One region of the Pseudoalteromonas sp. SWYJZ12 genome, then DNA from elsewhere that is predicted to be linked to it. Evidence: predicted binding sites of a transcription regulator. Region 1 holds the regulator's gene; each other region holds the start of a gene.
What was found. Region 1 encodes LexA, which represses DNA repair genes until DNA is damaged. Its sites were predicted from a motif close to TACTGTATNNNNATACAGTA; they were not measured.
Positions count from the first base shown of each region.

Region 1 (5,365 bases):
TAAGCATGGTCGCGTACATAAAAAACAACTCGCCAGCGACCGGCATCCCAGTGGTAAACATATGATGAGCCCATACAATAAAGCTCAATAGTGCTATGGAGGATGTGGCGTATACCATTGAGGCATAGCCAAAAAGTTTTTTACGAGAAAAGGTAGGTACTATTGTAGATATAATGCCAAAGGCAGGAAGAATCATTATGTATACTTCGGGATGGCCAAAAAACCAAAAAATGTGTTGGAACATCACCGGGTCGCCACCGCCTGCGGCATCAAAAAAGCTGGTCGCAAAATACTTATCGGTAAGTACCATAGTGACAGCCCCTGCAAGCACTGGCATTACCGCTATTAATAAAAAGGCAGTAATTAACCACGTCCATACAAATAAGGGCAACTTCATCCATGTCATGCCTGGGGCACGTAAGTTCACTATGGTTACAATCACATTGATTGCGCCCATTATTGAACTAATCCCCATAATATGTACGGCAAATACAAACAATGCAGTATTATCATTACTGTATGTTGTAGACAGTGGTGCATAAAAAGTCCAACCAAATGCAGGACCCCCACCTGGCATAAATAACGATGCCAATAGGATTAAAAACGCAAACGGTAAAATCCAAAAGCTCCAGTTATTCATTCTTGGCAATGCCATATCTGGCGCGCCAATCATGAGTGGTATCATCCAGTTAGCAAGGCCTGTAAAGGCCGGCATAACCGCACCAAACACCATAATTAAACCATGCACTGTGGTCATTTGATTAAAAAAGTGAGGATCGACCAACTGTAAACCTGGTTGAAATAATTCAGCTCTGATCACCATGGCCATTCCACCACCAATTAAGAACATGGTCAGCGAAAAAATTAAATATAAACTACCTATATCTTTATGATTAGTTGTGTAAAGCCAGCGTTTAAAACCTTTAGCTGGGTGATGAGCATGATGAGCTTCATTGGCGTTAGGTTGTTCTACTATGCTACTCATTAGTTCGCCTCCACTTTGGCATCAAGTGCTGCCTGTATTTGACTCGGTTGAATAACATCACCCGTATCATTACCCCACGCATTACGTTTATAAGTAATAACCGCTGCTAATTGCTTTATAGATAACTGTTTGGCAAATGCTTGCATTGCCGTACCGGGTCGCCCATGGATAACTACATCAATGTGATCTTTTATATCGCCAAGCACTATAGGGCTGCCTTTAAGTGCAGGAAATACACCCGGTAACCCCATGCCAGTAGGCTGATGACATGCAGCACAATTGGCCATATATACTTGTTCGCCTAAAGTCATTAATTCTTCTTTTGGGAGGGTTTTATCAAGTAATGCGGCATCTGCTAATGCTGCTTTTTGTTTAGCTTGCTTTGCATCTGCAAGCCACGTTTTAAAATCAGCCTCAGATTTAGCGACCACCACAACGGGCATAAAGCCATGATCTTTACCACACAACTCAGCACATTGGCCTCGGTAAGTACCTTCTTCGTTTATGTTCGTCCATGTTTCGTTTATAAAGCCGGGATTCGCATCTTTTTTAACTGCAAAATCAGGTACCCACCAAGAGTGAATAACATCGTCAGAAGTCATTAAAAATCGTACTTTTTGATTTATTGGCAGTACGAGAGGTTTATCAACCTCAAGTAAGTAGTTAGGATTTTTATCTGCAAGATTCGCGATTTCATCTTGCGGGGTAGATAAAATAGAGTAGAACTCTACATCTTCACCCATATATTCATAATGCCATTTCCATTGCGAGCCTGTAATTTTAATAGTGAGATCAGCTTTGCTGGCATCTTCCATTGCAATTAGGGTTTTAGTGGCTGGTACTGCCATAGCAATTAAAATAACAAACGGGATTGCAGTCCAAAGTATTTCTACTTTAGTGCTTTCGTGAAATTGGGCAGGTACAGCCCCTTTAGATTTGCGGTGATGAATAAGTGCCCAAAACATAATTGCGAACACTATCACCCCAATCACACAACATATTATAAATATGGTCATGTGCAGCTGATATACATTATTGCTTATATCGGTTACGCCTTTGCGCATATTGTATTGGCTGTTTGCCAAAACTGGGTGCGAAAAAACACATAATATAAGCCACAAGGTAGAGGTCAGTTTACCCATGTGACGGCTCCTTTGATGCTATTGCGAATGCAAAGCGAAGAGGCATACGGCTTAAACGCCAATTCGTTATTTTTATTTTTTTAGTCAATCTCATTTAATATTGATTGGTTTTGCTGCGCCAACAACGGGTTTGTGTATATTGTGTGTTCTCAAAACTAAAAAGCTGTGAGTTATTATTAGCTCAGCACATTAATAATTAGCTAAAAAATGAACAACAAGCAAGTTTTAGTATAAAAAACAATCAGGTGATATTGAGTAATTAATAAAAAATCAGTAACCAACTAGGTAACAGGAAGTTCAAAAGATGAGTAAAACAAAGGGGTTTAACGCATTCGGAGGGGGAAAATATAAGTGTAAAAAAGTTTACAGCTTAAATTGTCAGTGAGCTATTTATGCCCTATTTTTAGTGCGAATTTAAAACAGAAAATGCGTACTAATTAGTACGCATTTATAAAACTGCTTGTTTAAAAGCTATTTTTAAAGTCACATCCAATCAGCGTTTCTTATAACGCCAACGGCTAAGCCTTCAATATTAAAAGACTCATTCTCAAGATCTACTTCAATAGATTCAAAATCGTCGTTTTCAGCATGAAGTAATACTTTACGACCCGCTTTCTCAAGACGTTTTACAGTTACGTCTTCGTCTAGGCGGGCAACAACAATTTGCCCGTTTTCAGCGGTTTGAGTACGATGTACAGCAAGTAAATCACCATCCATAATACCAATATCTTTCATGCTCATACCGTTAACGCGTAGTAAAAAATCTGCAGCCGGTTTAAACATTAATGGATCGATTCTGCAGTGACTTTCAACGTGCTCTTGCGCCAAAATAGGTGAACCAGCAGCAACACGCCCTATAAGCGGTAAACCTAATTGTTCTGGCTCTTCTTCTTCAATTAACTGAATACCACGGCTTGCACCTGGTTTCATTTTAATTGCGCCTTTTTTAGCAAGTGCTTTTAAATGTTCTTCAGCAGCATTGGCACTTTTAAAACCTAATGTTTGCGCTATTTCAGCACGTGTAGGAGGCATACCAGTGTCTTTAATAAAAACTTTAATTAGTTCGAGTATTTGAGCTTGGCGGTTCGTTAATGGTCGCATACAACTGGTTTTCCATACAGTACATTTAACTGTGAGTATATACAGTTAAATAAAAATCGCAAATTTAAATTAAGCCTTAAAATAGCCAAAGTAATTTCACTTGTGTACATTTTAGGGATATAACTAAAGCTAGGTTTATAAATGATTAAAAAAGCAAAGGAGTCATTATGAGTATTTGGTACCAGCCCATCACTTTAGAGCTGTGCAAGCAGTTAGAACAAGGCATTGATGGCCAAGGAACATTAATGAAAACCATGGGAATAGAAGTCACTGAAATTGGTGATGATTACTTAGTAGCCACTATGCCGGCAATTCCTGAGCATCATAACCCAATGGGAATGGTTCACGGCGGTGCTAACGTTGTACTTGCCGAAACAGTTGCCAGCTATGCAGCTAACTTTGTTGTCGATTTTACAAAATTTTACTGCGTGGGGCAGGAAATTAGCGCAAGTCATTTAAAAGCATCTCGCAACGGCACTTTAACAGCAACGGCAAGAGCGTTTCATATTGGCAAACGTAGTTCAGTGTGGGAAATAAAAATTACAAATAGCCGCAATGAGCTGTGCTGCGTATCAAAAATGACCGCAGCAGTCGTAGAGCGAAGGTAGTTACTTTTCGATTGGGTAAATTGTAATTTCCATACCCGCACCAATCGCAGATATACGTAGTAATGTATCTGCATCTAAGGCTTGATTAAAGCACTTAGGGGAAGTGCCTGATTCAAAACCAATATCAAACGTTCTACGTGAACAGCTTAACCATTGCTTTAGCGCGTTACGCGAACACGATTCAATAAGCTCACATATATGGTTTATTGCTTTGTCAGGCGTGTTTACTACACCTGTTGCTTCAATACGCGCTAATTGACGGTATTCGTCTTTGTCATAATGTAAAATCGTCGCGACTTTTTTCAAGTCTGCCACTAGCAAACTAATATCTTGCTTTGATTCAAGCTCAAGATCTACATTTAAAAATTGAATTTCCGACATCGTTTCGTATTTATCCTCTAATAATTTCATTGCAAACTTTAACGCAGTTTTACCGTTATACCAAATCAACTATGCTCTATTAACCACTTTATATGGATATTTCGCAGCTTTTAAGTATTTTTTAGCGTTTAAAGCTAGCTGGATATCAAACACTCAGCTCAATTAAACAAATAAGTCATGTTAGCAATTTAAGTGTAATCTTTTTTATTTTTAAATGATTACAGTAAGCTATAGTTTAAACTGCGACAAAATGTCGCAGTAACTAATCCCATTAATGTAATAAACTAGCCTCTAAAAATAATAAGACTAAAACATGAATAAAAAAATATTTAAGTATGCTCGCAAGTTACATAAATGGCTCGGTTATTTGCTCACATTACAAATTTTAGCTTGGCTATTAGGCGGTTTAGTCATGAGCGCTATTCCTCTTGATAAAGTTCATGGGGAGCATCTTGCAACACGTACTCTTAATAACCCATTTACGCAGGCTGATTATGTTGCCTCCCTTAACGATATTGCATCTCAGGTGGTTAATCCAACACAAATAATTTTTGAGAACTTTTTAACCACACCTATAATTACAGTAATAAATAAAGATGAACAGCAAAGCTTTAACGGTATAACAGGCCGGCCTTTTGAGCCGCCAACTAAAATACAAATTACCGCAAATGCTAAAGCACACTTACTTATTGATGCTCAAGTGACAAGCGCTGTACTGCTAAAGCAAGGTATGCGAGAAGTTGGATATAAAACCAATGTTTGGCAGGTACAATTTGACGACACATTTAACACAACACTGTACTTGTCAGAAAATAACGGCAGAGTTGTCACCGTTCGCAGCACACTATGGCGAATTTTCGACTTTTTTTGGATGTTACATATTATGGATTACGATGAGCGAGAGGATTTTAATAATCCGCTGCTTATTAGTTTTGCAGCAACCAGCGTACTTTTTTGCCTAAGTGGAATATTACTACTTATGCAAAACATACGACTAAAACGATTTATCCGAATTAAAAGTAAGAATAAATCAAAGTAGTCATATTGGTTTTTAAGAACTAGCGCACTCTCACCAAAGAGTAAATAAGCCCTAGGAAGTACCCAAGGGCAGATTTTATTCCAAGTGTTTAAATCGACTCAAATGTCGC
Region 1 covers NZ_JADYXH010000015.1:12,908-18,272, reverse strand. The annotation lists gene ctaD (cytochrome c oxidase subunit I) at 1-985, opposite strand, end outside; gene coxB (cytochrome c oxidase subunit II) at 985-2,127, opposite strand; gene lexA (transcriptional repressor LexA) at 2,611-3,228, opposite strand; gene I6F42_RS14725 (PaaI family thioesterase) at 3,396-3,836, shown strand; gene I6F42_RS14720 (hypothetical protein) at 3,837-4,217, opposite strand; gene I6F42_RS14715 (membrane protein) at 4,531-5,256, shown strand; gene I6F42_RS14710 (chaperone modulator CbpM) at 5,332-5,365, opposite strand, start outside.

Region 2 (5,365 bases), on a different contig from region 1:
TATAAGTCGTGTTGTTGCTTCGTCACCATCTATATCGGGAAATACGTTATCAACGCCATCACGAAATAAAAGCTCATAACCGATAAGTTTTTTATCTCTGTCTAAAATTGGTTGGCGTGCAGCGTAAAAATACATAAATAGTTCCGTAAGATTAATGTAATTAGTTATTGTAATAATATATGGCAAAAGACTCAAAATAGCATTACGTATATTTGCTAGATTAATAAATTATCATTATAAATTAAGGTGTTTCTTCTATTTAATTTATTATATTTTACCAATTCGCTTTAAAATTATTCAACATGAGTATTTTTGTATCAGCTGGAAGCAACAAGTTGGAGATTTTATTGTTAGGCATGATATAGTCAGCGAGAATGGTTTTTATCCTAATAGTGTCTTTATTATAATATTTTAAGAGTCAATATTCGGATCAAGAGCCTGTTATTAATAATTATGCGGAGGCTAATTTGGAAACAGGAATGATTATTTCACTAGCATTATATTTTGTTGTAATGTTAGGTATCGGACTATATGCATATAAGCAATCTACTGGCGATGTATCAGGTTACATGTTAGGTGGACGAAATCTATCACCAAGTGTTGCTGCACTATCTGCAGGTGCATCTGACATGAGTGGCTGGATTTTAATGGGCCTACCTGGTGCGATGTTTGTTACTGGTTTTAGTAGTACATGGATAGCAATTGGTTTGGTGATTGGTGCTTGGTTAAATTACCTGTTAGTTGCACCTAGATTACGTGTGTACACTGAAAAAGCAAATGACTCTATAACAATCCCAGATTACTTCTCAAATCGCTTCAATGATAAGTCAAACTTATTACGTGTTGTATCTGCTGTTGTGATTATAGTCTTCTTTACTCTTTACACGTCATCTGGTGTTGTAGCCGGCGGAAAATTGTTTGAAAGCTCATTTGGTCTAAGTTATGAAGTGGGTTTATACATTACAACGGGTGTTGTTGTTTTATACACTTTGTTTGGTGGTTTTTTAGCGGTTAGCTTAACTGATTTCGTGCAAGGTTGTATCATGTTCATCGCACTGATTCTAGTGCCTACTGTTGCATACTCTTTACTTGAACAACCTCTGGAATCTACTTTACATAGTGTAAATCCAGATATGCTTAACTGGATTGGAGCAGGCTCTGCATTAGGTATTATTTCTGCAATGGCATGGGGTTTAGGTTATTTTGGTCAACCACATATCATCGTTCGTTTTATGTCGGTACGTAGTGTTAAGGATATGCCTAAAGCTCGCCGTATTGGTATGACATGGATGATTGTTGCTGCCCTTGGTGCTGTTGGTACTGGTATATTTGGTGCTGCTTATACTTATGAAAATAATATTGTAGTTGAAGATCCTGAAACGATTTTCCTAATTCTTTCTGAGTTATTGTTTCACCCACTTATTGCTGGCTTTTTACTAGCTGCAATTTTGGCTGCTATCATGAGTACTATCTCATCGCAATTGCTAGTAAGCTCAAGTTCATTGACTGAAGATTTATATAAAACATTTTTACGTAAAGATGCTAGCGACTTTGAATTAGTTACTGTTGGTCGAATTAGCGTTGCATTTGTTGCTCTGTTTGCAATTTATTTAGCGTACGATAGAGATAGCTCTATTTTAGACCTAGTAAGTAATGCATGGGCAGGCTTTGGTGCTGCTTTTGGACCACTTGTATTGTTTAGCCTTTATTGGAAACGTATGAATTTTGCTGGCGCCTTATCTGGTATGTTAGTAGGTGCGTTTACAGTGCTTGTTTGGATTTATGGTCCGTTTACTATTAATGGTGAAAGTTTAAGTAGCTTTATGTATGAAATAGTACCTGGCTTTATTTTAGCGAGTATCGCAATTGTTGTTGTTAGCTTAGTAACAAAAGAGCCAGAGCAAAACATCACTGCTTTATTTGATGAAGTAGAAAAAGAGCTTTAAATAGCAATTACTATTCATTTTAAAATGAGTAGTAAGTAATACCAATCCGCAATAATACTTAATCATTTTGCGGTGCTAAACGTGTTGCTACCGGCGTTAAAAAATTATCATTTAGAACAACTAAATATCAAATTTTTTGCCTAGCTATCAACACGTTTTTCCACCCTCAAAATAGATCACTTAATTAAGCGAATTGGTATAATAAAAAAGGGAGCAACTAAGTTGCTCCCTTTTTTATTTAGTTTGTCCCGTCCGAGGAGAGGACAATCTACGAGTTAACTTGCTTTTTTATCGTTGTTATCTTCAATTGATGCAACGTTATCTGACTTTTTACTTTTTGCTGGCGCTTTGGTAACAACTGGATCTTTGCCGCCCTTTAATATGGTCATAAAGTCATCTTTGCTTTTCGCTATTTCTAAAGCAAGTGATTCAATTTGTTGCTCACTAAGCGGTACGTCTACCTTTTCTAGCATTAGCTCAAGTGATTCTGCTATATCGAGCATCTTGTCATAAGCATCAGCTTCTTTTTTGGTAGTAAACGTCATACGCTCGACTCCGTTTCGTTCTACAACATATTTAACAACAACAGCCATGATTTCTCCTGCAAAATTGCTTGGCACCGTGGTTTGTAAAAACCATTAGATTACTGTTTTTATGTACAGTAATGGTTTGGGCGTAAATTTGCAAGCGCGAAGTATTAATTTTTAGGTGTCTTAAATTTGACAAAAAACGGTAACTTTACTTTAGTTAAGCAATCACTTTGTTGTACCAGCTGCATTTTCAGGATTTCGGATCATAGTGATAATGCGTTTAGGTACACTTTAAGTGATGAGCTTTTCAGCTCCTTACTTTTTGGTTTTCCTGAGCAACATTCAAAATTAAGAAAAGAAGAATAGGGACAAGTTTGATGAAAACGTTAAAAAATTTATTCATAATAAGCTTATTATGCTTACTACCTGCAACTACCGTATATGCACAACTATCGGAAGTAACTAAGCAAATGCCTCAAGTTGAGACAATTAGTATAAATAATGCTGATGCAGATATGCTTGCTAAGCTACCGGGTATAGGTAAGAAAAAAGCGCAGGCAATTGTGGATTACCGTGAAGAAAACGGCGAATTTAAAAGCGTTAGTGATTTATCGCAAGTTAAAGGAATTGGTAAAAAACTATTAGCCAAATTAGAGGGGAAAATTTCACTTTAATAGCAGTAGATAACAATCAGGGCGCTATGCGCCCTGATTAAATTGTTTTAATGCATCGCTTAAGTGTTTTTTAGCAAAGTTGATTTCAATAGGTGTTGTTAAAAGTGGGTAGCAAAGTCCGCCGAGTATCAAAAACGGGATTAATATCCAACCTTTAAATGCCGTGAATATTAAAAATAGTGGACTTAGTAATATTAATTTAATAATACGCAGTAACACTTTATCAGTTGGCGATAACATACTTAAAGAAAGTGCTATTACGTCTTGGCGCTTGCGTACTTTTAGATGTTTAAGCTCATCTAATTGGCTTGAAAAAAATGTAAACATATCAAATCGACTTTTTAATTAATAAACGGCCAATAACTATAATAAATAGTGTTAGTGAGAAAGTCCCAAATATAATTTCCATCCAAGCAGGCATGCTCAAACCAACAAACTGCCAATCTATATTTCCACAATCCCCGGTCGCCTGAAAAAAGCTAGGTATCCATTCATGTAACGGCATAAACGACGGGAAGTTTGGTTCAAACTCACAGCTAAATGCAAAAGGGTCTGTGGTGGTTTGCATATCAATATGCTCGCGAGCAATTAAATATCCCCAAACACTCGATACACCCCAAATTACATACGCTAATATACGAACTGCTTTGCTCTGTGGTTTAGTCGAACCTACGATTCCTGCGCCTAATAGACCCAGTACGGCTGTACGTTGATATATGCACATTATGCAAGGCGCCAATCCCATTTGGTATTGAAAGAAAAGGGCGGTCACTTCAAGTAAAAAAACGATAGCTGTAAATAAAAGCCACGGGGTACGTTGGGTGGGTAATTGCGCAAGCCAGTTCATAAAAATTCCGCGTTTAAATAAGACGTTAGATTATGACCTAGGATAATGTATGCGGCAACAAAAAGGAAAAAAAAGCTACCGAAGTCGCTTTTTATAAGATGAAATTATTGATCACTCAATGCAGCCTCAGCAGAGGCTACATGACGCTCTACTTAGTTCCCATTGATACATAAGCTTAGTTATATCGCTTACTTATACAACATTGGTACATTGCCTAATCAATTCTTTAAAGTTGCGGTTAGAACACTCTGTTGCATAGGTGTTCCTTTTTAATGTACTTATGTGTTTTAAGTTGATTCAGTTAGGTATGGTGTAAATAAAATATCAATAATTACAATGTACCTACAATGAATATTGCTCTGTATATTTATACATTGTAGCGATATTAGAGAAATCTAAATTTTATTATTTATTAATCTTTAATTTCTACTCATTTGCTTATTAATATACCTGACTTTACTTGTTAGTTATGCTTCGTCTGGTACAATCAGTCAGTTATTCGTGTAAAACGATGAGTGTTGATTAATTCGAGTGGGAACTGGATGAGAATTTTTAAAGCGAAAAGCCCAGCAGGATTTGCTGAAGAATATATAGTTGAATCTATTTGGAACGGCGATTTCCCTCCAGGTTCAATTCTACCTGCTGAGCGAGAACTTTCAGAGTTAATTGGTGTAACAAGAACGACCTTGAGAGAAGTATTACAGCGTTTAGCACGTGATGGTTGGTTAACAATTCAGCATGGTAAACCAACAAAAGTAAATAACTTTTGGGAGACGTCTGGCTTAAATATTCTTGAAACACTAGCGCGCTTAGATGAAGACAAGATGCCAGAGCTGACAGATCAGCTTTTATCTGCACGTACTAATATTAGTGCTATTTATACACGTGCTGCAATTAAGTTAAATCCTGAACGTGTAATTGAAATTTTATCACAAAGTCATGAGCTAGAAGATACTGCGCAGGCATTTGCTGACTACGATTACAAAGTTCATCACGAATTAGCCGTTGCGGGTAATAACCGTATTTATGTATTAATACTCAACGGTTTTAGAGGTTTTTATTCAAAGATTGGTTGTCATTACTTCTCTGATGCCGGAACTCGTGAACTTGCTCGTCAGTTTTATAAAGATTTAACAATCTTGGCAGAAAATAAAGAGCACGATGGTGCTATTTCGATGATGCGTAAATACGGTCATCAAACAGGTGAGATTTGGCAAAAAATCCGAGGTGATATGCCCTCAGATATAATGGATTAAATCTAAACGAGAAACCTGCATTTGCAGGTTTTTTTGTACCTGTAAAAATTAATACCACATTATATGAATTTTTAAACAATTTAATGTATTAACCTTTCTTCAGTAACGTCAA
Region 2 covers NZ_JADYXH010000006.1:250,540-255,904, forward strand. The annotation lists gene I6F42_RS10280 (EAL and HDOD domain-containing protein) at 1-135, opposite strand, end outside; gene putP (sodium/proline symporter PutP) at 468-1,946, shown strand; gene I6F42_RS10290 (YebG family protein) at 2,222-2,539, opposite strand; gene I6F42_RS10295 (helix-hairpin-helix domain-containing protein) at 2,854-3,150, shown strand; gene I6F42_RS10300 (DUF6170 family protein) at 3,175-3,477, opposite strand; gene dsbB (disulfide bond formation protein DsbB) at 3,479-3,997, opposite strand; gene fadR (fatty acid metabolism transcriptional regulator FadR) at 4,540-5,253, shown strand.
Region 2: a site for LexA is predicted at 2,591-2,610, ahead of I6F42_RS10290 (YebG family protein). Genes of this name have one in related genera too.

Region 3 (5,365 bases), on a different contig from region 1:
CGTATTTTCGGTATTAAATACAGCCATACCTTGGCGAGTATAATAATCGTTTACGCCCTGCTCTACTTCACCTCGGTATAGTTCATCTATTTCTAGCACGCATTGGGTGTCGGCAAGCATGGCACTTAAACGCGAACGTGTTTTTTTATTAAACTTACGCATTAAAAAATCGTCAGCAAAATACAGTAAATCATCAGTAAGGGGATTTTCGATAATGGCTTCTAATCGTGCTTTTACCCATTCTTTATTGCCAAGCCTGTATTGCTCTCTTATTTGAATTTCTTGTGCTTCGCTATCATCCACGCACCCTTCAAGTAAGCTAAAAGCAAGTTCGCTATCAACTGCTTTTAGCTGCCTATAAAGCCTAACTAATAATTTATTTTTTAATACAACGGCAATTGCACCATGTGCAGCTTGTACTAAAACCTGCGGCGCTAAAGCAACGTAATCGCTCTCATCGGTTATATTTTTAAATGCTAACCGGTAACGGTTTAATAAATAGTTTGATTGTGCTTCGTCAAGTGTTTCAAAGCGTGACAAGCTCTCACTGTGCCCTTCGCGCGTAGCGGTTAAGCCTAAGTCTCGCATTACAAAACGATTTTGATGATTCACATCTCCACCGCTTAGTTTGCCTGCAAATAAAAACTCAAAATATTCGTAGTAGTCACTCCGGTTATTAATTACATACTGGCTATAAAGTGGCGCAAGCTCTTGTGGGCATGCTTTAAAAAACTCACGCGCAATATCCACCAGCGCGCCTTTAGCGGCGCTCTTTTTAAAGCTTATTTTCTCACTGTAATTACTTAGCAACTCAACCAAAGAAGGCTTAGTTAAGTGCGCTAAAAGCTGTGAATAATGCTGCTCGTTTGGCTCAAATAAAATACCGGCTTTTTTTAGCGTATAAATAGCCTGATGCGGCGATGTTATTTCTTCATAATTAAGCGATTGCGCCTGCACCAAATAAGGCCTTCGCGAGTATACCCGCGCCAACATGCACTGGCTTTGCTCATCTAGCTGATTAATTTTACTAATAAATTCGCTGTGTTTGGGCTCAAGTAAATGCATACATTTACTTGTTACAAACTCAATAAGCTCTCTAAAATGCGCTAAATAGTATTTTGCTGGTAATTCTTTTTTCATAATATCGCCACAACTGTATATAAAAACAGTATCTAGTATTTGCGCTTATTATTCAATCTTAAACTTGTAATCAGTAATGCTTATAGTTGCCATATAAGAATAATTTAGAGTCAATAAGCACTAAATGTAAAAAGCGACATATTACAAGCCATACAACAAAAGCAAACCATTGCCATACACTGTAAAGGCGGCACCTGCGGCACAGGGTTGGTCGCTGCACTTATTTTAAATTCGACAGTACACATAAGAAGAGGTATACAGCCTAGTACAAGGCATTCGCCCTAAAGCACTGACTATAGAATTGTAAAAAGAGTACTTTGAGAGCTTTGAGGTGTAGACAGCAACTGGGTAGGATTTAGCACTATGAATAGCGCTAAAAATATTCTTTTAAATGTCATTCTACGGCCTCAATCAATCGTCCAGTCATTGAGATACCAACAAGACTAATTGGTGAGTCAGCAGCGAAAACGTAAAACCAAACTATTTGCATTTTCTGGTCTATTAAACAAACTTGGCTCTTTAGGTGAACAAATGCAAATATCACGTCTCCAACACTGTATTTATCACGAAGAAATGACATAACTTTTTCTGTTGCATTACCAATTGATATTGGTGGTTCGCCATCACCTAAGTCCCAATTAGGACGGTTTAACAAATCATCTGGTGTAATAAATAGCTTTTTCCCATATCTCTCAAAAGTAGAGGACTCAAAGCAGCTGGGAAAGTAAGCATCAGCACTTATATTTATAGAAACTAAAATTAAAAGTAGATAAAGTGCTCTCATATCCATCCGTGCTTATAACGTCCCACGCAGCTGGAAACGCGAGCGCTCTGGCGCAGCCAGCAAGTGTTTTTCCGATGACTTGCCTTGTTAGTTTTCAATTTTTTCGGCAATTTTACCATTAATAAATAGTACTCCATTTTTTACAAGTACATCTCCATTCCAGATAGAACCATAGTATGCATCATCAAGATACAAGTCCTTCTCATACTTCCCAACGATCTTTAGCGTATGCATATTTTCGGAAGTCCCAAATTTTATCGTATGGTTTAAGGGAGAGGGAGAACTTTTACCAATAGTTTCTATAGGAATTAATTTTTCACTATATGGTTCAATGATTGTTACACCCAAGCCCGGATGGATAATATTGTACTTAAAGGAGTTGCCGACTCTTTTTCCTTCATCAGCACCAGTAATCCCATAAATACTTGCACATCCAGATACGAACATGATTAAAATAAGACAAAATAACCTCAAAATTGACTCCATAAGTTTATTTGAAAACTAACGCTTAGATAACAGGCTAAGTAATGGTTGGCTAAACTGTGTAGCGAAGCGAAACGTAGCCAACTGTTACTTATTATGTTTACCTACCACCAGAATCTTGATTGTTATTAGGTATATCATTACATACAGCACAATTAATATTTTTGCGATAATTGTAGAAACGCCTAATAGCAAAAATGGTTACCGATACTAAGGCCCACAAAATACCGAATTCAATAGAGTATTCTAGACTTCTGCCTTTTAAGTATTGAACGCCTGTCAACAGAGAAAAAATAATTGGTAGAGCTATAGCGTATTGAACAATCCATTTTTTTATTGGCATAAATATTCCATTAACACTCTGAGCTTGAAGTAAACATAACAACTTAATCGACGATATTTGTCGTTTTATAAACCGACAATGTTCCTATATTCAATGCATTTACCTTAACCACCAAATAATCACTTGTAAACAATTACCTAACTTCCAATCAATTTATGTAATTGCAAAAGCACACTTAAAGGTACAGATCAGTAATATTGTTCCAACAGGCACTTCCTATACAAAGCATATTATTTATTAAAATTCAGTCTGTGTTATCTAAAAAGGCAGTAACTTAATTTTAAAGTAACGCCGGTAAGCTAATACCTTTAAATTAAAGCCCTTAAATTAAAACCTTAAAAACGGCTTAATTTATACTCGCCAAACCCTTTATACCCGCACAAGCATATTCAACCATAACGCTTTACGATATTATGCTCCCTTAAATTTAATTTAACTTTCAGGGCATATAATGACAACGCACACACCGCCTTCCCACTCAGCCAACACAGCTGAAAACACCTCTCTTTTTTACGTAATTTTTATCTCTGCCGTGGCTGCTATTGGTGGCTTTTTATTTGGTTTTGACTCAGGCGTTATTAACGGCACGGTGTCGGCACTGGGTAATGCATTTAATTCAAGCAGTGTGGCTAAGGGGTTTAATGTTGCCTCTGTATTACTTGGCTGTGCCTTAGGTGCGCTTGCTGCAGGACCGCTGGCTGATAAATTTGGTCGCCGTGCAATTATGATCATCACTGCGATTATTTTTGCTATTAGTGCCTTTGGGTCGGGCATTAGCGAAAGCTCTGCGGAGTTTATTTTTTACCGTTTATTTGGTGGTTTAGGTATTGGTGCGGCATCGGTATTAGCGCCTGCTTACATTGCTGAAGTTGCGCCACCAGCACTTCGTGGTCGTTTAGCTACATTGCAACAACTCGCTATTGTATTGGGTTTATTTGCTGCTTTTTTAAGTAACTACTTAATTGCTGATGCAGCAGGCAGCGCGCAAAATATTTTAATGCTTGATATAGCCGCTTGGCGCTGGATGTTTTGGGCAGAGCTTGTGCCTGCTGTGTTGTTTTTAGTGGGTGTTTTATTTATTCCTGAATCGCCTCGTTATTTAGTGGCGCAAGGTAAAGTGGATGATGCAAAAGCGGTATTTAGTAAAATATCGAACGACAACGTTGATGCGCAAATAAGCGATGTAAAACGCTCATTGCATAGCGATACAAAGCCAAGTATTAGTGATTTATTTATTGATAACAGTAAAAAAGTACACCCAATTGTTTGGGTGGGTGTGGCGCTTAGTGTATTTCAGCAATTTGTGGGTATTAACGTGGTGTTTTATTACGGCTCTGAGCTTTGGCAGGCCGCTGGGTTTGATGAGTCGCAATCGCTATTTATAAATGTGCTCGCAGGTACTACTAATATTGTATCGACCTTTATTGCCATTGCCCTAGTTGACAAAGTTGGCCGTAAACCACTGTTGCTTGTAGGCAGTATTGGTATGTTTATCAGCTTAAGCGCGCTTACTTATATATTTGGCAGTGCAGGCCTTGATGAAGCAGGCAAACTTGCCCTTAGCGATAACATGGGTACTTTTGCGCTTATTATGGCTAACTTATTTGTGGTATTTTTTGGCTTAAGTTGGGGCCCAATTGTATGGGTATTATTGGGCGAAATGTTTAATAACCGTATTCGTGGTGCTGCCCTTGCCGTTGCTGCCAGTGCGCAGTGGATTGCTAACTTTGCAATTACCATGACCTTCCCTATTATGCTGGCTAACATTGGCCTTGCCGGCGCTTATGGATTTTATGCGTTATCGGCACTTATAAGCATATTTTTTGTTGTTAAATACATTAAAGAAACACGCGGTAAAACGCTTGAATCTATGTGATTTTTAAAAGCGGTGATATTAATCGCCGCTTTGCTTTTACATACAATAGCGTTATTTAAGAATGATTGTTTAGATGAGCTAAACGTTAATTAATAAATATATTTTAAACTGCTGTTGATACGTAAACGCTCCTTTTACCAGCAAAATTTTAATACCAAAGTGTATAGCTACCGATTGCATACTTAAATATCGCTATAGCTCAATATGTTAGCGCATATAACCATTGCCGTATTACCTTTTATTATAACTAATCTATTTAAATTCCTTTTTAGAATATCAAAAATTAGCTATTGTCCGCCCATTCCAACTTTATGTATTTACTAAAATGAAAAAACAGTTAATTTCAGGCTTAGCTTTAACGTGTGCGTTAGGTTCGTTCAGTGCATTTGCTACTAATGGTTATTTTACTCACGGCTATGGCATGACCCACAAAGGCATGGCTGGCGCAGGTGTAGCGCTGTCAGAAGAGTTAATGTCTGGCGCTAATAATCCAGCAACCTTTTTACCTAACGGAACAGAGCTATCACTGGGCTTAGAGCTTTTTTCACCTGAACGAAAATATACTGCATCAAAAGTAGATACTTTTTACCCTGGCGCATTTTATCTTGAAGCAAAAACACAAAAAAGCGACAACACCGTATTTGCAATTCCAGAGTTTGCTATTGGCCATCAATTAAATGAAAAAGTAAATATTGGTTTATTAGTGTATGGCAACGGCGGTATGAATACCGAGTACGGC
Region 3 covers NZ_JADYXH010000017.1:32,077-37,441, forward strand. The annotation lists gene I6F42_RS15675 (exonuclease domain-containing protein) at 1-1,140, opposite strand, end outside; partial or broken gene I6F42_RS20240 (protein phosphatase) at 1,270-1,447, shown strand; gene I6F42_RS15680 (hypothetical protein) at 1,535-1,924, opposite strand; gene I6F42_RS15685 (hypothetical protein) at 2,012-2,398, opposite strand; gene I6F42_RS15690 (hypothetical protein) at 2,508-2,750, opposite strand; gene I6F42_RS15695 (sugar porter family MFS transporter) at 3,202-4,626, shown strand; gene I6F42_RS15700 (OmpP1/FadL family transporter) at 4,952-5,365, shown strand, end outside.
Region 3: a site for LexA is predicted at 1,152-1,171, ahead of I6F42_RS15675 (exonuclease domain-containing protein). Genes of this name have one in related genera too.

Region 4 (5,365 bases), on a different contig from region 1:
TATGGTCATGTGCAAGGCGATACGGTTTTAAACCTTGTTGCACAGACTATTACTAATAGTTTGCAAAGGCCAACCGATTTTGTTGCGCGTTACGGCGGCGAAGAGTTTGTAGTTGTTCTACCGCATACAAGCACTGAAGGTGCGATTTGTGTTGCTGATAAAATTAAACAAAATGTGGTCGATTTAGGAATATTACACAGATATTCAGAATATGACTTTGTGACTATTAGTATTGGCGGTGCAACCCTACAACCGTACGTAAATAACAAAAACACCTTGCAGATCGCAGATGAAAAAATGTATGAGTCCAAAATGCAAGGTCGTAACCAAGTGTGTTTTTAAGTTTAGCTAGCTAATAAATCACTTTGCCACTTAAAAACACCTTGTAGGTGATAAATATTAAATAAGATTATTTATTACACGCTATGACATTTTTTGTACTTTTTATTGCTACCACATGGGCAGTCATCATTTCTGCCCACTTTAATATCTTCAACAGGATATATAGTGCCATCTAAATAACGCCATTGAGTGTTTTCTTTAATAAACTGCGATTTTTCGTGAAGCTCACAAAATAAGTTTTGATAAAAATATTGGGCTTTAAATTCTACAGTGCCGGTATCTCCATCATGGCTTGACCCAATTACATCAAGATTTATAAATCGACAGCTGTTAGCAAAATCATTGATTTCTTTAACCGGATTTTCAGCTTGTTTTTCTTTTGCGTAGGTTTGATAAACATATTCTGCATTTTTAATAACATAAGCACTGAATCGTGAGCGCATAAGTTGTTCAGGAGAATCAGCTTGCTTAACAGATAAGTGAAGCGGCTCGCAGCAATCAGCATAATTGTGCCCACTGCTGCAAAAACATAATGTGGTATTGAGTGAAGTCATAATAATAATACAAAGTCTAAAACATTAGTTTAACAAGCTTATTGGGCGAGTGATATCTCTGTTGTTTGAGACTTTTTAGTAAAACAGTATAGTTTTGTATTCGTTTTACTTAAATCGAACGATAGATTCGTAAGTAGTTGGTTATTAACTATATCGGTCCAGGTAATTACCGCTGCAAAGTTTCCGTTATGTAATGCAGAATTTAATACATACTCTAAATTTACTAGGTGCTTCTGTCTAATAACAAGTAATTTACTTGTATCAATAGAGCATGAGTCAAGTAAAGCTTTGCTAGGTACGTGATCTGGAGCAATTAGTAACGTCCATGCATTAGAGCTATTGTATTGGTGTAATACTTTTAAAAGCTCAAAGGTCGCTGAAATTTCATCTTCAATTTGAATCAAATTCACGCAATCGCTTTGCTCATCTTGTTGGTAACTTTTAACTGTTCTTACGGTAATAGGCTGTAACATAATTTCACTCACTGGGTTTTTATACAGTATTCATATACAGTAGTTTATACAGTGCTTTCGTGCAAGCCTTTTATGCTATTTATTTGTACAGTTATTCAGCTTTTGATCATTGTTTTTATTTTTTAATTTATAATTCTTTATTAATCAGGTTGTTATAGGGTTGTTTTTGAGGAGGTATTCTAAAAATAAATTTTTGAGCAGTGTCTTCATTTTGGGGTTTTATACTGTATAGGATTATCTTTGTAACCATATACAGTATTTTTTTACACTGCATACAGTACTTCTATCATAGTTAGCTTATGTGTTTTCACTCGTGCGAGGGATCATATGAGAAAACTGGAGTTGGTGGATTTGTTCGTACAAACTTGCCGCATAACATTGAGCATCTTTAAATCGCTTAGTTTCGATATGTTTGCGTATATCTGTAACCGCTGCAGTGGCAGGGGCGTACCCTTGGCTACTTGCTAAGCTTAACCAAGCTACAGCATGAAATACACTTTGTGGCACGCCTTCACCTTTCACAAAGAATAAACCTAAATAAAACTGTGCTCTATGGTTTCCCGCCATTGCAGCAAGTCGCATGCATTTTGCAGCCAATGGAGCTTGATTATTTTTTAAATAATATAGGGCTTTATTTAACGTACTTTGCTCATCTTTTTTATTATCAACGGGCACAGAGGTATTTTCGGGTTGAGTAACAAAACCTAAAATATTATCTAGCTGTTGCTCTAAGTCTTGCTCACAAGGTGTTGTTTTAAGCATATCGGTTCATTTATTATTTTAACTACTTTAACAGTTTAGTATATAGCAAGGTAAAATGTCCTGTAAAAGATAATTTTTATGTTAAAATCTCGCCACTTTTTACTATCACAAGTTTATTATGTTCGAAGCCTTATTTAAACTGAGCGAAAATAATTCAACAGTTAAACGCGAATGCGTTGCTGGCCTAACTACCTTTATAACTATGGTATACATTGTATTTGTAAACCCGGCTATGCTCGCAGAGGCTGGGATGGATCAAGGGGCTGCATTTGTAGCGACATGTATAGCAGCTGCAATAGGCTGTTTTATAATGGGTTTATGGGCTAATTATCCATTAGCATTAGCGCCTGGTATGGGACTAAATGCCTTTTTTACGTATGGTGTCGTATTAGGAATGGGTTATACCTGGCAAGCCGCGTTAGGGGCTGTATTTATGTCGGGTTGTATATTTTTGTTTTTAAGCTTATTTAAAGTCAGAGAGTGGATTATTAATGCCATACCTCTGGTGCTCAAGCGAGCAATCGCAACGGGTATAGGTGCTTTTTTAGCATTAATTGCCCTTAAAAATGCAGGCATTATAGTCTCAAGCCCGGCAACATTAGTGCAGTTGGGCGACATTACTTCTCCAGGACCGTTATTGGCTATATTGAGCTTTTTTGTAATTGCAGCGCTTTTATACCGCGATTTTAAAAGTGGCGTGCTTATTAGTATTTTATTAGTGACTGGCATTGCTTTAAGTTTGGGGCTTGTTGAATATCACGGTGTTATGGCTATGCCACCATCAATAATGCCTACTTTTATGCAGCTAGATTTTGCAGCCGCTTTTGATATATCAATGATGAGTGTTATTTTTGCTTTCTTGTTTGTCGATCTTTTTGATACTTCGGGTACATTAGTTGCGGTAACTCAAAAAGCAGGTTTAGCTGATGAAAAAGGTAACATGCCTCGTTTAGGGCGCGCATTAAGTGCTGACAGCTCAGCAACAATTGCAGGTGCGATGCTAGGTACGTCTACGACTACATCGTATATAGAATCGGTTGCTGGTGTATCTGTTGGCGGACGTACTGGCTTAACAGCTGTAGTTGTAGGCATTTGCTTTTTACTAATGATGTTTTTTGCACCGCTTGCACAAATGGTACCGGCTTATGCTACGGCAGGCGCTATTTTATATGTCGCTGTTCTGATGCTGCAAAATTTAAAGTTTGTAAACTGGGATGATATGACCGATGCAATTCCTGTTACTGTGGTATTACTAATGACACCATTAACGTTTTCGATTGCGCACGGTATTGCACTTGGTTTTATATCTTATACGGCGGTTAAAGTCTTGTGCGGTAAGCAAGATCAAGTCAGTATTAGTGTTTGGATATTAACAGCCTTGTTTGTTTTCAAGTTTGCATTTTTGTCTTAATAGCTAATAAAAAACACAAAAAAGCCTGCACAAATTTTAATTTGTGCAGGCTTTTTTAATGCTTTTATAAAAGCACTACCATTTCTTTTTAGGAGCAAACAGTATATCTAAGTCGTCTTGCTCTTCCTCTGTTTTCTTTTTAAGTGCGCTTGCATTAGAAGCTCTCAGTTCAACACTAATTGCCTCTAAGTAACCCTCAACTTCCAAGCGTTTTGAAGTTACGTATTCATCAGAGTAGGTGACTGCACTGAGTGTCGCCTGCGCTTTTTCAAAGTACTGTCTTGCAGAGCCAACCATACTGGCTGAGCGGGCAGATAGGCCCCGTTTTATTTGGCTTTCAATATTAATACGTAGTTGTAGTTTTTCGAGGCGTTTATCTTCTAAAACAAAAATTTGGCTATCAATACGACCTTTATTATGTTCAGAGCGTAAAATTGAGCGCAATTTTTTGATGCCTTGAATTAGGCCAACAAGTTGTTTGTCATTATTGGGTAACGTTAGGGCTTCATTGCTGTTGTCTAGAACTGCATTGGTGAGGTGCGTTTTAGCCTCACCTAAGCGGCTTTTGAGTGCTTTGGATGTTGGCGAACTAGTAACCATCGTGTTTAATGCTTCGTAAATACGGCGTTGCAATACACGGATTATATTTTCAGAAAGAGGTATATTGGCACTATTCATTAGTGCTTCTTCTGTTTCTTCTATTATAGCTTTTTGTTTTGTTAGCTCTTTGCGGCGTTCCGCTTCTTGTTTTTCTTTGTGTTGTTGTACAGCACTTACCCAAAGTGCAATCACAATCAATGCAACTATAAGTACTATTATAATAGAAACGATCATGGTGTAATTCTCGGATATATAACCTAATTACTTAATCTTACATTAAATATACGTTAACAGGGTAGCTTTGCGCCGATTAACTTGAAAAATATACCAAAAAATTGATAGGTTGAGCTCTTTATAAACTGCAGTAAGCCTAAGGACTTATAAACTTGAGCTGAATAATCATCGCTACCTGAAGCATATTTATTATGCTAGCCTTGAACTCTAATCAGATAATTGCACACCTAAAGACCTAAAGTACTATTTTACGTAAATAACACTTGGTTTTAAGCGGTATTGCCTTTATAAATAATATGAATAATAACGTTAAAATTTGCAGCCATGAAATTACAACAACTCAGATACATCGTAGAAGTACAAAATCATAAATTAAATGTTTCAGCGACTGCTGAGAGTTTATTTACCTCGCAGCCAGGAATTTCTAAACAAGTACGCATGTTAGAAGATGAGTTGGGTGTGCAAATTTTTGGTCGCAGTGGTAAGCATTTAACGCATGTAACCGGTGCCGGCGAAGATATTATTAATATTTCTCGTGAAATACTCTCTAAAGTAGAAGGTATTAAAGCCGTTGCTAATGAGCATACGCTACCTGATCAAGGTAAGTTAAATATTGCTACAACACATACCCAAGCTCGTTATGCTTTGCCTAACGTAATTCAAGGGTTTATGAAAAAATACCCTGCGGTATCGCTTCATATGCACCAAGGTACTCCACAGCAAATATCGGATGCTGCAGCACGCGGTGATGCTGATTTTGCTATTGCAACAGAAGCACTGCATTTGTATTCAGATTTAGTTATGCTGCCTTGCTACCATTGGAATCGCAGTATTGTTGTCGCTAAAGACCATCCGTTGGCTAAAAAGGCAAATAGTTTAACTGTGGCTGATATTGCTCAATATCCACTCATTACATATGTATTTGGTTTTACGGGCCGTTCAGAGTTAGATAAAGCGTTTAGCGCACACGGGCTTGAACCACACATTGT
Region 4 covers NZ_JADYXH010000002.1:2,197-7,561, forward strand. The annotation lists gene I6F42_RS02310 (diguanylate cyclase) at 1-342, shown strand, start outside; gene I6F42_RS02315 (YchJ family protein) at 417-896, opposite strand; gene I6F42_RS02320 (SulA-like leucine-rich domain-containing protein) at 935-1,369, opposite strand; gene I6F42_RS02325 (tetratricopeptide repeat protein) at 1,667-2,131, opposite strand; gene I6F42_RS02330 (NCS2 family permease) at 2,250-3,542, shown strand; gene I6F42_RS02335 (hypothetical protein) at 3,618-4,376, opposite strand; gene cysB (HTH-type transcriptional regulator CysB) at 4,701-5,365, shown strand, end outside.
Region 4: a site for LexA is predicted at 1,392-1,411, ahead of I6F42_RS02320 (SulA-like leucine-rich domain-containing protein). Genes of this name have one in related genera too.